4 regions of the Desulfosporomusa polytropa genome follow, and region 3 is predicted to be linked to each of the others. Evidence: riboswitches for the same ligand, from Rfam matches in the RefSeq annotation. Region 3 holds a riboswitch; each other region holds the start of a gene.
The links. A riboswitch is a leader RNA that binds a small molecule or an ion and turns the genes downstream of it on or off. The one in region 3 is predicted to bind molybdenum cofactor.
Positions count from the first base shown of each region.

Region 1 (4,250 bases), 730 kb from region 3:
AACAGAGAGTGCGATAATTTGTTGCAATACCAACGGCATCAATGTTCGAAGCGGCGGTTTTTCATCTACATCGTAGATAATATCGCTTGGTTTCTTGCGTTTCATATTTGACACAGACAACCTCCCTTTACTAAAAAAAGAACCATACCAAAATATTCTTTGCAATCCACGAATTTCCTGCAAATTCATAAACGCCTTTTCTATTTTGGATTCCACCACTTAAGCGCAAAAATAGACGTCATTTCAATAAAATAAAGTTTCTCTCCAATTTTTAGTTTTTTGAAAGGTTTTTTCTATCAGACTTGTGAAAATGCTTTGATTCCTATATCATTAAAATGCAGTTAGGTTTTCTTAAGATATTCAAAGGAGATGATAGTAAATGAAAAACTATCGACCGGACATCATGCGAATTCTTTTAGGTTTGTTGCTGCTTACGCTGGTGATGGTGACTGTACCAAATCCGGCTTCAGCCGCAAACACAGCCACGCTGGAATTGATTAACAATCGACCAGAAATTGTATATGTAACTTTTCATGGTTGGGATGCCAACCGTAATACAGATTATACCAAAGGCTGGTTTATTATCAATCCTAATTCCTCTACTACAATTACAATCGAACATTATGGTGATTGGGAACAAGTCCTTGGTTTGTATGCCATATCAAACAGTTGCGTCTGGCAAGGCGATCCCAATGCGAATCTATCTGATCCAGATATTTCGTCACCAGTTAATACCGCTAGTAATTTCCAATATTGGGGTAAAGGTGGAGAATATGTTAGCTCGAAGGATTGGACAACTGTCTATTTCTTTTCTATTAAGGAAAACGGAGCCCACGGTCAATTTTCCTACTCCTTTGAATAATTGAATCTCGCCCGTATAGCGGGCATTTTCTTCGCTATGTTTAGATGCTGGGTGCGAAACCAGACCTACATAAGCAAAAGCCGCCAATTGTCTGCACGATTACAGATAATTAGCGGCTTCTCAATCTTTGAACAACCTTAATTTCACTTTGTATCTAGCCAACTATTCTTACGAATTAACTTGTGGCCCCTCAGTTGTAGTCTCAGTTGCATCTGTAATCGTAATAACCGCATGATTCAGCACATATTGGACTGCCTTGTCTGCTTTTAAATCAAACGACACTTTGTTAACTAGTGGACCAATGTTCTCTTTTTTGGCGTTTTCTCGTGCCATACCGATACTAATACCGAATGCCTCAATGCCATTATTTAATTCTTCGTCAGTTACTTCGAAATTCTTCTCTTCAATAATTTTTTCCAACAGACAATTGGATTTGATAACTATTTTAGCGTTTTCCCACATTTGTTTTTTGAAACTTGCAAAATCCATATTGTTCATCTGAAGATACAGTTCAATGGTTCCTCCCTCAGCTTTTAAATGGTTTGTAAACTCCTCTAGCATCGACTGAGCTTGCTGCATGACAAGGGGTTCGGGAACATCAAACTCACATGCATTCAATAAAGCCTTAATAACAGCTTGTTTTTTCATATTCAAATCACGCTGAGAAGCCATTTCAACAATCTTTTGCTTAGCGTCTAAACGTAATTCCTCCAGACTATTCAATTTTGCCACTTCCTGGGCAAACTGATCATTTAATTCTCTAAGTTGAATGTTTTCAACATTTTTTACTTTTACCTTGAAAAATGCATTTTTACCAGCCAATTGAACTGCCGGATGTTCTTGGGGAAAGCTAACTTCAACATTCAACTTATCGCCTTTTTTTACCCCCACCAATTTTTCCTCTAAGCCAGGAAAAAATGAATCTGAACCAAGAATTATCTTACAATTTTCTTCTTTTCCCCCAACATCAGTATCTTCTACTGTACATTCATAATCAATGGTTACTGTATCTCCAAGGGCGGCATGTTCTTTGGCCTTATCAATGACTGTTTTGTTTTTCGAACACAAGTCTTGCAAATATTTCTCAATATCCTTTTCAGTCACTTCGTACGGTTTTGGTACTTTGATTTCTAAGCCTTCCAGTTTTCCAAGGCTAACTTCAGGTTTAACTGGTACACGCACCTTAACATTAACCGGTTTTCCTTTTACGATATATCCTACTTCAATATCAGGTTCGCCAATAGTTTTTAAATTCAGTTCCTTAATGGCAGCATAATATTCATTTGGTACAACAAAATCAATAGCATCTTCATAGAGCACTTCTGGTCCATATTTCGATTCCAATCTTGAACGTGGTGCACTCCCTTTCCGAAAACCAGGGATATTATATTTTTTAACGTTCTTTTTATACGATTTTTCAAGACCTTCCTCAATTTTTTCTGCTTCAATCATAAACTCCAAGTAAGCTTCACTGTTTTCTACTTTTTCTAATGTTGCATTCATAAGGTTCATACTCCTTTTATTCAATTATCGATCCAATTTTGAGGCTCCTACTTAAATAAAAAAAGAAGCCTGATTTACCAGACTTCCTTCGCACAATAGGGGCAGGCATAAAAATTACTCTTCATACCCTTCGGTCATTACTTCCGGAATGGAAACTAATGACTCGGAACTCATCTTTATTATATAATTTTCTTGAAATTTCTATAAAATCCTGCAAAAAAGTCAACTAGTTACCCGGAAAACTTTTCGACAATTTACGACAAATTTCTACTCTTTCAGATTATTCCACGGATAAAACAAAGTAAGACGCCATACGCTATGTAATAAGGTGAACAAATGTACCAAAGAGTTAAATTTTCGCTCTATAACAGTTAGCAAGCACAACAGGCTCAGCGAGACCGAAACGATCGACGCCAGAAAGCTCTAAAAATTCATAGCAAATCTATAAATTGGAGGAGATATCATGACTAAGCCCGAAGCTTACCCTGTAGAACCGCCAAATGCCCCTAGGCGTACAAAGAATAATGACAACGATATACCTGAACCACTTTCAGGATCTAAGAAAGTAAAAAATCAAAGTCACACTGGTCAGCGCCACGGAGAAGGCTCCTGAATTTTTATTACACAATGGCGAATACCTAAATTTATAACCGCTAATAGCCATTACGACAAATGAAGTTAAGCCCCCGGCTTCACACACGCCGGGGGCTTAACTATATATCAACCAGTTTTTCATCAACAAAAAAGCTGCAACCGATTATATATGTTGCAACTCGTTTGTAACGTCATTCGGATTTTAAAATATCCGCTTGTTCCTTATGGGCAGCGGCCTTTTTCTCAGCGACTTTTTTCAGTTGTTTTTTCTTATTTTTAGGGCTTTTATCTCCCATTCGTTAAACATCTCCTTTTATCTAAAACCTATAATCATTATACCACCCTTTGCCATATAGATTATTTCAATCGCTCTACCCATTGCCTTATATCCGCTCAAAAAGAAACTATAGAATCTAAGTTATTCATAGTTTCCGCTAATTTCTCCCGAATCAGCCCGTTTTCTCACTTTTTCTCAATATACCATTTTTCGTCCAAATTACTTTATCTTGTTCTTTTGGGAAAGGGACAAAAATACTATTTCATCGATTGACATGTATCGCAGAAAACCGTGCATGTCGGATCCTCTCGCATATGGCCTGCGCCCCATTCGGCCAGCTTCATCAAAGGCGGTATTATGCTCTTGCCCTTGTCAGTCAATGTATATTCCACTCTTGGCGGAACTTCATTGTACTGCTCACGATGGACAATACCGTCTGCTTCCAAATCTTTTAGCGACTGCGACAACATCATATTTGTTACACCTGTCAGCTTACGCTTGATACTGCTGTACCTTGTCGGCAATCCACTGGCAAGCATACAGATTATTGGCAGTTTCCACTTACCGCCTACAACATCGATAGTATAGCGAATAGGGCAAAGTAGATTCTCTCCAGCATAGGTTTCATCCACATCCACAATCTTCTTATTCATGCATACTCTCCTCGTATATGGTATGGTTTTCCATACTTAATCATTAAAATCTGCGTACTTGTATTAAACTGATTTTGTAATACAATAATAACATAAAACATTATAAAGGAGCGATTTACTATGAATGAAATTATGGATTTTTTATCGGCAAGCAGGGTCTTTTATCTGGCAACAACCGAAGGAGGTCAGCCACATGTTAGGCCAATGGGGTTTGTAATGGACCATGACGGAAAACTGGCTTTTGGTACTTCTAATCAAAAAAATATGTACAAGCAGCTTGTGGCCAATCCCACAGTGGAAATCTGTTGTGTTGATGCCAAATATACTACCCTTCGCATCTGCGGTAAAGCGGTATTCTGCA
Region 1 is NZ_AP042400.1:2,612,462-2,616,711, forward strand. Features, by position in the region: gene ACZ449_RS14125 (uracil-xanthine permease family protein) at 1-105, opposite strand, end outside; gene ACZ449_RS14130 (hypothetical protein) at 380-862, shown strand; gene tig (trigger factor) at 1,031-2,365, opposite strand; molybdenum cofactor riboswitch at 2,433-2,546, opposite strand; gene ACZ449_RS14140 (small acid-soluble spore protein P) at 2,829-2,978, shown strand; gene ACZ449_RS14145 (winged helix-turn-helix transcriptional regulator) at 3,494-3,889, opposite strand; gene ACZ449_RS14150 (pyridoxamine 5'-phosphate oxidase family protein) at 4,010-4,250, shown strand, end outside.
Region 1: it holds a riboswitch for molybdenum cofactor, as region 3 does, so the genes downstream of both, tig (trigger factor) here and ACZ449_RS17465 (sigma-54 interaction domain-containing protein) in region 3, are expected to answer to the same signal.

Region 2 (4,250 bases), 1.8 Mb from region 3:
ATGAGAAGCCTCGGCCGCCCCATCTGTTGAAAACCATGCAATTATTTTTTCCCAGATAGACTTAGTACTATGATTTGCAGCTTCTATCACTACACCCGCTTTTTTCAATGCATCTTTCACGTTGTCTCTCACGATCAATGCTTGTTTAATGAGCACAATAAAGCGCCCCTTGTCAAAGTTAGCATTGGTAATGGTAGCAAATAACCCTTCCATTATGAACTTATCTGCCTCCGGCGTGGCAATGCCAGCCTGACGAGCCTCAAGCGTATACACTGAAATCCCCTTAATGGTATAAAGCAGCAAATCCTGAAGATTAGCCACATCAGCCGTTTTTCCACAAACACCGTGCATGGTGCAGCCGGTACCTTTGGCTGTTTCTTGACATTGATAACAAAACATTGACATATATTTTATCCCCCTTATGTTGTAAAGTTCTATTTAAACTTCTTGGTCTTATTCTAGCGAAAACGCTAGCCATTTACTGTGAGCAAAATCACATAGAAGAAAACAAATAATTTATTTTAAATGCGCTAACCGTGCTATTAATCACTGCAAATCTCTGCGCTACGTGTGTATCTTGTGATACATCTTTTTATAGTCTACTATCCAGCTATTTAAAAACGGTAGTGCTAATTACTTGTGAAAAGTAATCAGCACTACCGTTTTTAAAATTGGCATATTAACATTAACAATTATAATTTTAATATATAATAAATAACATAGTTTAGCAAATTACCCTCTATCTAATGCATTCCATATTTTATACCGCGCGTTTCCTTCAGGCCTCATTTAATGAAAACTCTTTCACAATAAACAACTCTTCTTCCGGCATCTGGGTTGCTGCGTTTAGATCAATGTCCGGCCGCACTGTAATCGACAGCCCCTCACCTGCTTTTATCCACTGCACCGTTGTACACTGGTCATTATTACGATAGAAAAACCGGTTAGGTTTTGTCAATCGCGCCCGGGTCACGCCTTGGAGAACATCGGCCAAACATGCGTCTCCATCCACCATCAGCTTCAGCTCCGGTGACTGAAGTTGTCCAAAATGTTTCTCAACTAATAGCGCCATTTTTACCGCCAACTCCAAACCCAGACATTGTTCACCATGATGTGCCAAGGCCCGCTTGTGCAGCAACGCCTTTCGCGTCTTGTACTTGCGTGGCGGCAAATACGGGGTTTTAGGAGAAAAAACCATATCTGCTTCAAAATATGGTTTCATATCCAACACTGGCGTACCGTCTACAGCATCAAGATCACATACATACAGCCGACCGTTCTCAACCTTTTCCAGCTTGACCAACGTTAAGGCTATGGGATTGGGGCGCGCAGCGCTCCGCAGTCCAAATACGCCGCGTTCCGCTAGATCCGGATTCAATTTCGATGGTAGCCGTAATACTGACCGATCAACCTGTCCAAACCAACTTAGAATCCACAAATGACTATGCTCACTAATGCCCTGCAAAGCAGGTTGATACTCTGGTTTAATATGGATAACTGCCGCTACACCGCCGAGTGGGACAGCTGAGGTACTTTGCCAAGGGCTTTCAACATATCCTATCGGCCGAATGGCACCGACATCGGTTATTGTTACGTCAGACACAGTTACACTCTCCCTTTCTCTCATCACAAGCAATGAACTCATTTTACAATTGCACCTCCTAGCCTCGCTTGGCTCTAGCCAGGAGGTAAATGCAACATAAACTATTTTGCAAATCTCCCGTCATCTCTCGTTGTAAAAAGTTTATGCATATTCTGTTCGAACCACCCGACTTTTATATCTTGCCGAGCATCAAATTTTGCTACATAAGGCTTTATATCCAAAAGCGGAGTTCTGTCTATAATATCTACATCCCGAATAAAGAGTTTATTTCCTTCAACCTTGATAAGACGCACTACTGAAAAGCCAATTGAGTTTGGTCTTCCCGGAGATCGTGTAGCAAATATGCCATGCAATTCATCACCCAGAAATGGCTTAACTACTAAACCAGATTCTTTTACTAAATGAAGGTGATAAAGTAAAATCAGATGCGAAAAGCCTTCGATATCTTTCAATCCCTCTCCATACTCAGGATATATTTCAATAATGCCTTCCACATCCTGCGCCGCAGTGGGTTGAACAGGCGTTCCTTTTGGCTCTTTAAACGGCGACTGAATGACACCAATCGGTTTATAACAAATCATAAACTACCTCCTCTACAGCCTCTTTCGGAAGCATCTGCCCTAGTTCATTATTACGTATCGCGTTCAAACAAAACACCTAGACGTATGTTCGCGCAATTAGCCATGATTTCCCTTTAAAACTATATTATTATACCACTAAATACAAGTCAACATAAACGATAAATTTAAATTTATTATTCTGTTTTTATTTGTTTTTGTTCTGTTTTGTTTAAAAATAAATATCGTAAAATAAGGAAATATTTATCTTCCCCATTGATTTATGCAATACCAAACATTTATACTTACTATTAACAGGATTATTTATATATGTTTATGTTAGGTTAAATTACCCAATAACCCTTTATCAAAATTCCATAATTGAACTGCTGCTCCTTAGCCGATTTACCTAACCCTTTACTGGCATGGTGTTCGGCCGATCGGTATAGCTGGAAACGGCTATGCTTCCCGCATTTTTTTTGGAAAGGAGTGCAATTTTTCGGGCGACGCAATCTTTGCGTCTATTTTGTGTTTTCCATTGCGCTCGCCTTGAATTTTATTGCCAAGCCCTTTCCGTTTTGGATAGGCTTGGCATATTTTAGTTTAAGCTTTTCTTATCGCTTCAATTAACTTTTTATGTCTAAACAAAATATACTAAGGGGGGATAATTATGTATTCACGAATCCATGCTAACAGCGATATTTTAAACAACGGGAAAATTATGCTATTGGTCGACTGCGAACCCGGTTGCTACACGCTAACCGACTTAGAGTATTCAAAATACGCACTTCAGGAACTCCTTGTGGACACCCATAAAGCCATTCAAGAAACTATATCGACTAAAGACAACTTCACTTTTGAAGCCTATGTCAATATCCTTGTATCGTTGACAAATAACCTTAAGAGTATTACGGAATCTCTGCTCGCATTATAAAAAAGACCTGCAAGATTTTTTTCGATCTTGAGGTCTTGCTAATGGGAAATACCATAGCGAGAATATGACTAAGCGGCACTTTATTAATCAATGTCAACTTTAGTCCTTTTCAATTGAGTAGCCACCATCTACCGGAATTGAAGCTCCTGTAATATACTGCGCTTGATCTGATAGCAAGAAAAGCACTGCTTGCGCTATCTCTTCTGGCATTGCAAATCTTCCAAGCGGAATTAATCTCTGTCGTAGCTCTTCACCGCTCTTATCTATTATATGCCTTTGCAACAGATCAGTCTGGGTCCTTCCTGGCTCAACTGCGTTGACGGTTATTTTATAAGGGGCCAGTTCAACTGCCATTGCTTTTGTCAGCATACGTACCCCTGCTTTTGCAGCGGCATATGCTGACATACTTTTCCCAACAAGACTTGCCCGCATACATGCAATATTTACAATACCGCCACTTACGTTATTTTCGACCATCCATTTTGCTACCGCTTGGCCCCAAAGGAATACTCCTTTTAAATTTACATCAATTGTTTTGTCCCATTGTTGTTCTGTCATTTTTAGAAAATCAGCTTTTTCTAATATACCGACATTTGAAATTAATGCATCAATATGGCCTGTTTTTTGGACGCATTGCGCCAAAGCCTTTTCCACATCTTCCTTAATAGTAACATCACCACAATAGTAATCGGCACTATCAGCAGCAAACTCCTCATTTATAGCTCGAAGCAACTGTTTCTGATCCTTATCAAATAAAAAAACATAGTATCCATTATGAGCCAATAACAAAGAAATAGCTTTACCAATTCCCGAAGCCGCTCCCGTAATAACAGCTACGCGTTTTTTCATGCTGCACATAATAAACCAGCCCCCTTAAAAAGCTGCAAATTTTATTCACTTAATACCTCTGTCAATACGTCAGAAAGTATTGCAATCATCTCATCAATTTCCGGGAAAGTAACAATTAATGGTGGCATCAACCGTATGTAAGCAGGACGTGGCGAATTCAGTAACAATCCTTTTTTTTGACATTGGCTGACCACTTCGCTGCCTTTTTCTACCGGCAAGTCAAATGCAATCAAAAGTCCCTTGCCTCGAATATTGGTTAAATTATATTTTGAGGCAATGCTAGTTAGTTGGTGCCGAATGTACTCAC
Region 2 is NZ_AP042400.1:5,110,588-5,114,837, reverse strand. Features, by position in the region: gene hcp (hydroxylamine reductase) at 1-405, opposite strand, end outside; gene tsaA (tRNA (N6-threonylcarbamoyladenosine(37)-N6)-methyltransferase TrmO) at 779-1,645, opposite strand; gene tsaA (tRNA (N6-threonylcarbamoyladenosine(37)-N6)-methyltransferase TrmO) at 1,705-2,184, opposite strand; molybdenum cofactor riboswitch at 2,541-2,668, shown strand; gene ACZ449_RS25770 (hypothetical protein) at 2,831-3,094, shown strand; gene ACZ449_RS25765 (SDR family NAD(P)-dependent oxidoreductase) at 3,194-3,952, opposite strand; gene ACZ449_RS25760 (acetylornithine/succinylornithine family transaminase) at 3,985-4,250, opposite strand, start outside.
Region 2: it holds a riboswitch for molybdenum cofactor, as region 3 does, so the genes downstream of both, ACZ449_RS25770 (hypothetical protein) here and ACZ449_RS17465 (sigma-54 interaction domain-containing protein) in region 3, are expected to answer to the same signal.

Region 3 (4,250 bases):
GCTTGCGCAAAGAGTTCTTTCCCAGTACCGCTCTCGCCAATAAGTAAAATGTTTTCCGAGGACAAAGAAAAACGTTGTGCTATATCCTTTACCTTCTTTATTTCGTTACAATCGCCAATAATATCAGTAAATCCAAACTTGGCCTGAAACCCTGCTCGCAGGCTTGCCAGAGCATTAATTTTATCGGGGTGAACGATTCGAATTACTGCTCCCCGGATTATTTGGGGGTCCTGACTATGCATACTGCGAATAGTCAAAATGTAGTTTTCCTCATTTTTACCAATTTTGAACGTTGTCTCCCGATAACTAACAGGCTCACCACAAGTAAGGGCTTTTGTTATAAACGACTTGTCAGTAAGAAAGTCTGAAATATTTCTACTGATAGCTTCAGAGTGTGTCAGCCTTAATATTCGACTAGCTTTCTGATTAATATGCGTAATATCGCCGAATCTGTCCACTGTAATTAATCCCCCATCTGTGAATGCCAGGGTAGCTTCCAGCATATTATAGGAGGTTTCTAGACTCTCATTAACTTGCATTAAATTATTATTGGCACGGATAAGATTGTCACTGCTCTTTATAAGTTTTATTTGAGTTTCAATAGCCACACCCATAGCAATAATAAGGCCAAGGGTATGCAGACTTAGCCTTGGCAAGCTGTCTTCCCAGGTGGGATTTACCAAAGCTTGACTTAACAATACCAGGGAGGCAATTACTTCTCCATGTTCATCAAATAGGGGAGTAGCTGAGGCAATATTATTCTGAAAAGCAGCTGAGTAATGCTCCGGTCCCAGCAACTGCACTGGTTCTTTTAGATACATACACAACATGTGGGAACTGTTGCCCATACTAGTATCATTCACAATTAAGCCAGTTAATGATTTTTGTTTGGAGAATGGAACTAAGCTCTCCCAATCACCATCCTGGAGAAGTATTATCCCATTTTTATCAATCAAGTATATAATATAACCAGAATAAAACATTACATATTTAAAGTTTCTGATAATCGAATTGGTAACTTCAATGAGAAGTCTGTTTTTTTCTATCGTTTTCTCCAGTGCTTCGGAATTTAACCACTCTTTAGTTACCAGAGAATTAGGGTTTATACCCCTATCACGCAAGTATATCCAAGATCTAGCTATTTCTTTGTCAACATATTGACTATTTCGGGGGTCTTCTGCATCTTCGAAAAAGTTAATTCTACATTGCTGTATATTTTTCCAGCTCTCCTTGGAAAAGAACTTATCGCTATTGATTGAACTGAAAATATCATTAATATCCGGTTTCTGACAAACTAAGATCATTAAAATACCTCCATTTCGTCAATAAATCCGTACCAACTCAACAAGTTAAAAAAAGAAAGCCTGATTTACCAGACTTCCTTCGCACAATACAGGCAGGCACAAAAATTACTCTTCATACCCTTCGGTCATCATTTCCACATGGGCAATGATGACTTGGAACTCATCTTATGATTATAATCATTCTTGATATGACTATAAAATCCTGCCAAAAATTAATTGTTTAATTAAAAATATTTCGGCAATTAATGAACCACCTTTAACATCTCCTCAATGTTTTAAGGCTCATTTTAACTAGCTAAGCGTAAAACGAGATTACCTATAGTCATCCATGCAGAAGCCCCCCAATCGTAATCAATTTTATTACGATTGGGGGGCTTCTCACTAAACAGTATGAGGGCTTTGCTAGTCAAACGACGCTAAACCTATTTTCTTTTGATATATCGGATACTTTTTCATCTAATATCCCAACATACGCGCCAAGACAGGAAGAACGTAGGTACAATAAGCAATCAATACAATTGTGGGAAACCAACCTGCCTTAAACATATCAACCATTTTATAGTAACCTAAACCATAGGTAATAAGCGGTACACAGTCAATTGGCAAAACAAAGGATATGGCCGCCCAAAAAGCTACCATAACCGTCATAGCTACAGGACTAATGCCGGTTAATGCCGCCAAATCTGCCAATGGAATCGTCGTCATACCTGCGATAGCCGGTCCAACCGGAATAATAAGATGCAAGAATGAGAGTAGTGTAGTTGCGCCAGCCATAATTGTTGTATTGCTGGCGCCAGCGACAAGAGACATCGCCGATTTTACCAGCCAGGCTGCAGCGCCTGTGCTCAATATGCCCGCAGCTAGTGATTGTACACCGCCGATCAGCAAGACAACATTCCATGATACCCCTTTAGTCAGTTCTTCAAATGTTAATAAATCCACTCCTGGCAAAAACATAACAACTAGGCCCAACACTGCGACAGCAGTTGCATCAAGAGCCGGAACCCAATTACCGGCTACCCAGAACACAAGCATAAGAGTTACGATTGCCAAAACCTTTTTTTCCACTATATTCAATGGTCCAAGTGCATCAGCCTGTTTTAAAACAGTTTGCAAGGATTCTTCTGATATGTCTTCCGGCTTAAACGTCTTAATCAGGCACCACCAACAAATCGGTAAAAGGATAATCGCCATAGGAAGCCCCATAACGACCCAATCAAGAAACTTTATCGTAATACCGGTATGACTGGTAAACATATTCATTGCCATAATGTTGATGGATACACCTGCCGGAGTAACTCCGCCGCCCACCATAGCAGCCATTGGTACTCCCATCATCAAGCATTTGCCTAGATTGGATTTCCCTGGTATCGAATTATTTGCCCGAAGCATCGATAACGCCAGCCCCATAAACAATGCACAATCTGCAGTGTTAGTTACGATTGTGGAAACAAGAGCAGTACAAAGCAAAAAACCAAACACCAATTTAGGAGCATTTGTTCCTGACCATTTCATCAAAGAAGCTGTTAGCCTCAGTGGTATGTTGGTTTTTAATAAAGCTACTGTTAATCCAAACGCGGCAATAACAAAGAAAATTACCGGACTGATAAACTTAGCCCAAACGGTTGGGAAATTGGTTACTCCCAAGTATGGCATTAGCACCATTAATAACAACGCGGAGATTGCCAACGGCATAGCTTCCGTAATCCACAGCAAAATACCTGCGAGTAAAAGTCCAAGTGAAATTATTCCTCCCCGGTTCAGACCTTCCGGAATGGGCATAAGGCAAAATAGCAATACTATCGCTACTGCCGCCAATAGACTAACCACTCTTTTATTCACACTGTCACGTCCTTTCAATTCGAGTCAAATCATTCTGCTTGATGTACCGCTGTTACAAAATTGCTTTTCCCCCTTTGGAATAAATTCTCAAACAAAAAGACCTGCATCTATTATTATTCTTTTTGCATAAAGCATGCCAAGGTGTCATTATACAATATAAAGTGGTCAATTAGAGGAAATTGTACTATATATAGTAAAACAGCCTTTAATTGACCAATTCCTTATTCCAGGAATTTTCCCAATGGCGGAATTTAAAATAGTTTTAAATTAGGAAACTTCCCGTTTATAAAACCAGGGCACTAAACTGCCCCCACGATACTATAACCTAATTAAAAAGCAGTGAGCGAATTACTGTCTATACAGGAATTCGCTCACTGCTGTAGAAAGATATAATTATATATACCATATTGTCGAAATTAAACAACCATCTTCTCTCCTTCAAAATTCATTTCGCTACCTGAAATACTTGATACTCGACATATTTGGAGGCTTTAGATATGAATTCTAATCCCCTAGAGCATTTAGACCCAAATGCTCAATCACTTTGCAACGATAGCGCGATTATCTCCATGGAAAACTGGGAACAAATCATCGAATGCAAAAAGCGTTTCCTGGAATATGGCGAGAACCCGCTTACAGCTCCTTTCATGCGTCGTGAGGTAGCTGAATCATGGCTTCGTTCCCGTAAAGCAGGCGCTAATCCCTATTCCCCAATACTAGGAACTAATGTAAGCGCTGTTCAACTACAAACTCTTCTGATTAAAAACCAATTATTGATTAAAACGGCTACCCCCCTAATTAAGGCCTTTAGCGGTCTGGCGATACACTCCGGTTATATGCTGACACTGCGGGACCAACAGGGGGTCCTGCTACTGCAGGAAGGAAATTCGGAGGAAATAACTGCCTTTAATAATGTTAATTCGGTAATTGGAGTAGTCTGGGCTGAAGAAATCGTCGGAACCTGCGCACATAACCTGTGCATGCGTCTCAAGCGACCCATTCAGTTGCTTGGTCCGGAAAATTATCCTCTGGTACTTCACGATAATCTTAGTTCTTCTGCCCCCATTTTCGATGCCAATAATCAGCTTATCGGCACTTTGGTAC
Region 3 is NZ_AP042400.1:3,344,379-3,348,628, forward strand. Features, by position in the region: gene ACZ449_RS17465 (sigma-54 interaction domain-containing protein) at 1-1,304, opposite strand, end outside; molybdenum cofactor riboswitch at 1,363-1,475, opposite strand; gene ACZ449_RS17470 (SLC13 family permease) at 1,761-3,146, opposite strand; gene ACZ449_RS17475 (sigma-54-dependent Fis family transcriptional regulator) at 3,644-4,250, shown strand, end outside.

Region 4 (4,250 bases), 2.3 Mb from region 3:
CCTTTCCAATGCTTCTGTATTTATTTTTAGCAAGCCAAGAGTATTTGCTCTTATTTCGACCTTACCTTCTGAAGCCTCATCTAAGTGTAGACCTTGCCCTGCTATGGCCTTAGCAAATCTGGTTGCTGCATCATTCTCATGAATAGTTTGCGCATTTACTTCCCAGACATAAATATTTTCCTTGCCAATATCCAGCAACCTCGGGATATCTTCTTTGCAGATAACATGTCCTTTCCTAAAAGCTTTGCCTTTGCGTTTTCCCGGAATAATTTCAGTGACATCATGACAGAGAACCATACCTTCTGCCTGATATACAGAAACTGCTCTCATTGATTGCCCTCCTTAGCTGATTCTCATCTACATACAACGTGTTAAATATTTTTGCAGGTAGGTGGTGCGTTGGCAATGTATCACCTACCTGCGCCTGCAAACTTCTTTACTGCGGAATATATACCTATGTAATTTCTTGCAATACTAAATATTTGTAATATATAACTGCAAGATTTATACCAACTATAAATACCTCCCAAAAAATTAAGAATCAGTAGGGTTTCACCCTGCTGATTCTCTAAAATTCTGCTACATGTACCTCAATATGTTCACAAGTGTCACTTAAAACTGTCACATAAAAGTGACAGTTTTATCCACTATTTATATATTTCGTACTGTTTCATTTTTCTGTACAAGGTATTTCGCGAAACTCCCATGCTTCGCGCTGTCAGACTAACATTTCCTCTATGGGTAAAAAGCATCTCAAGAATTTCCTGTCGTTCATGTTCCTCTAGCATAAAACGCCGCCCCTCTCTCCCACAAAAGGATTCTGCAGCGTAATGGATTGAAGAAGTCTGTTTCTCGGTATCGGTAACAGCTGCTTGCAAATTACATATTTCTTTCGGCAAATTCTCTAGATTTACTATTTGCCCTTCTGTCAGACTGGCAATCCGTTCTACCACATTCTGAAGTTCACGCACATTCCCCGGCCAATCGTAATGCACAATTCGGTCAACCACTTCTGTAGTAACTACGAAATTTCGACCATGTTTGTCTAGCTTTTCCAAAAAGTAATTAAATAATGCGATTATATCCTCTGAACGTTCTCGCAGCGGCGGTATTGTAATAGATATAACATCTAATCGATAATACAAATCTTTGCGAAACGTCCCTTTTTCGACTTCTTTCAATAAGTTTTTGTTGGTAGCGCAAATCACTCTTACATCAACAGGAATTACCTTATCACAGCCAATTCTATTTACTTTTCTCTCCTGTAATACCCGCAAGAGCGCTACCTGCTGCTCTAATGGCATATCGCCGATTTCATCCAAAAATAACGTTCCCTCACAGGCGAGTTCGAATTTACCTGGCTTGCCCCCGCGTTTAGCCCCGGTAAAGGCACCATCGGCATAGCCGAATAGTTCACTGCCAATAAGTTCCCGAGGTATGGCTCCGCAGTTTACCGCGATAAAAGGCCCGGCATTACGCTCACTCCGATTATGGATAGCCTGGGCAAATATCTCTTTGCCTGTACCACTTTCGCCTTGAAGCAGCACGCTGGATATTGAGGTCGCAGCAAGAGAGGCTATCCTGACGGCTTCCAGAATGGCTTTACTTTCGCCAATAATATCACTAAACTGCAAGGTCCCATAGTTTCCATTAAAACGATTCACCAAATTTTGAATTCGTTTAATGGGCCGCAGAATAATAACGCCGCCTGTCACAATTCCCTGTTCATCGGTAACAGGCTCCCCTGAAGCCCAAAATTGACTGACTTCACCATTAATATCCAGCAAGACTTCAGTATCTGGACAGGATTCTTTGCACATTAGCATCCTTCGAACAAAAGTATTTTTAGTCCCTAAAATACTTTCCACCTGAACTCCGCGGGTATCCTCAGACTTATTTATACCAAAACCAAGTATTTTTTTGGCAACAGGGTTCAGTTCGCTAATAACTCCATTATTGTCCACCATAATTACGCCATCAGACATCGTATTGAAAATATTCGTCAACCGGTTATTAATTACACTTAGTTCCTTATTTTTCTTGCGAATCCCCAACTGCGCCATAATTGCTTCCGCTGCCGCCATAACCATCCCCAGTGTATGCAGATGCGCAGCAGTCGATTTGCCGGAAACATCTAAAATTCCTAGCACGTTTCCCCACTCATCAAGTATCGGGGCTGCCGAACAGGTCAGACAGTGATGTTTGCGGCAGTAATGTTCAGATCCTGAAACCTGAATCGGCTTCCCTGTAACCAATGTTGTACCAATGGCGTTAGTACCAGCCTCAGCTTCACTCCAACTTGCTCCTTGAAAAAAGCTCACAGTCATTGGATTCGTCAGGGTATCCTTATCGCCAAAAATTTCCATAACATAGCCACGCACATCAGTTAGTGCCACAACAAATCCAGAGCCTGCAACAATTTGATACAAGTTATCCATAAATGGCTTAGCAATAGTAATAAGGTCCTTATTTTTCCGCAACATAACCTGCAGACTAGCAGTTTCCAATCGGTGATGAATTGCTTCATCATTGGGATTAACCTTGGCTTGGCGACACCTTACCCATGAGTCCAAAATTTCTGGTCTAACCGAGTACTTATAACTTTTGTCAGCACTTTTTAGAGTGGCTGTAAATTTTAGCCACCCGGCCCAAGTACCATCAACTGTGTTCTCGGCATACATAGCCATAAGTTCATCCTCCTGTACTCATTTTTCAAAATACCATTTCCCGAAAAAAACAAAAAACAGAGCACGCCAAAAGGACGAGCGCTCTGTCTCAATAACTAGCACTGACTCCTTTCCGCACCGGGAGGCTTATCGGTTTCCCAATAAACCCGTTGACCTGATGGTCTTAGTTTCCTTTAGCCCACCAAATTCGGAGTTACTGAATATTCAGTTCAGTTTATAGTATTCGGTATTTATGACGAAACTCCTGCACATCAAGTAAATAGGTTTGAATATACTGGAAATCCCTTTACCTAATTTCAAAAAAGACCACTACGCTAACTCACCCATTATACATGCTGGTAGCCGTCCACGATAACCTCAAGTTGTCCTGTATGCGGATTAAATATCAAGCCGTGAATAGGTACATCCTTAGGGATAAGTGGATTATTACGGATTTTTCTAACTACTTCTTCTATATTATCTACCGGATGATGAAAGTGATCTATCCAATTTATTAACTCTGCTTCTATCATTTTGATGGCATCTGGTGAAATTCCACGTGCTAACATCTTTTGAATAAGACTGTCAGCTGTTGTATGAGCTAATCCACAGTCAAAATGCCCAATCACCATTACTTCTTTTACACCCAGCTCGAAGATACTTACAATTAAGCTGCGAATCGTAGCTTCAAACGGACCAGTCACCGAATTCCCGGCATTTTTTATCACTTTTGCTTCGCCACGTTTGATGCCCATTGCTGGCTCTAAAAAATCTACTAATCTTGTATCCATACAAGTAAAAATCGCTAAATGCCGATTAGGCAATTTATTATTCTCGGGATAATCTTGAATAGCTCCTTCCACTAAATATTCCATGAAATTACTATTAGCTGCTAGTACTTGTTCTAAAATATTCATAACGAATCTCCTGTTATACTATCTGGTTTACTGCAAATAACTATCGGCGTTTGTTCTTCTCTTTTATTGATCGGTTTGCTTCTTTCATCCCGCCAAGACTTCCAAACATCCGTTTGACCTTTGCTTGTTCAAGCTGGCGTGAGTTCATTCCCTGATAGGTCAACTCGGCCTGGAGTTTTTGGTAGCTTATGAGGCGTTCGATCAATAGGGTACCGGTTTCAATAGCAGTTTTTATCGCACAACCAGGCTCATTCTGATGGCTGCAGTCGTCAAAACGGCAGTTTTGCGCCAATTGTTCGATATCGGCAAAGGCTTTAGACAAATCGGCAGTTTCTAGCTGCAATTCACGCATACCAGGAGTGTCGATCACTACACCGCCTATTGGAAGCACGATCAGTTGCCGGTGTGTTGTTGCATGGCGTCCTTTATCATATTGATCGATTTCTTTGGTTACAAATACTTCGGTGCCTGCCAAGCGGTTGATTAACGTCGATTTGCCAACGCCTGACGAGCCGATAAATGCCACCGTTTTACCAACGTCAATATATTTCGTAATCTCAACATAGCCTTCCTCACTCAGGCTAGACGTTACAAGTATATCGACGCCTGGGGCAATCGGACGCAATTCAGACAGTTTTTCAGATAAATTAGAGCAAAGGTCTGCTTT
Region 4 is NZ_AP042400.1:1,031,486-1,035,735, reverse strand. Features, by position in the region: gene ACZ449_RS06685 (molybdopterin-binding protein) at 1-330, opposite strand, end outside; gene ACZ449_RS06680 (sigma-54-dependent Fis family transcriptional regulator) at 648-2,687, opposite strand; molybdenum cofactor riboswitch at 2,778-2,892, opposite strand; gene ACZ449_RS06675 (beta-class carbonic anhydrase) at 3,014-3,583, opposite strand; gene rsgA (ribosome small subunit-dependent GTPase A) at 3,624-4,250, opposite strand, start outside.
Region 4: it holds a riboswitch for molybdenum cofactor, as region 3 does, so the genes downstream of both, ACZ449_RS06680 (sigma-54-dependent Fis family transcriptional regulator) here and ACZ449_RS17465 (sigma-54 interaction domain-containing protein) in region 3, are expected to answer to the same signal.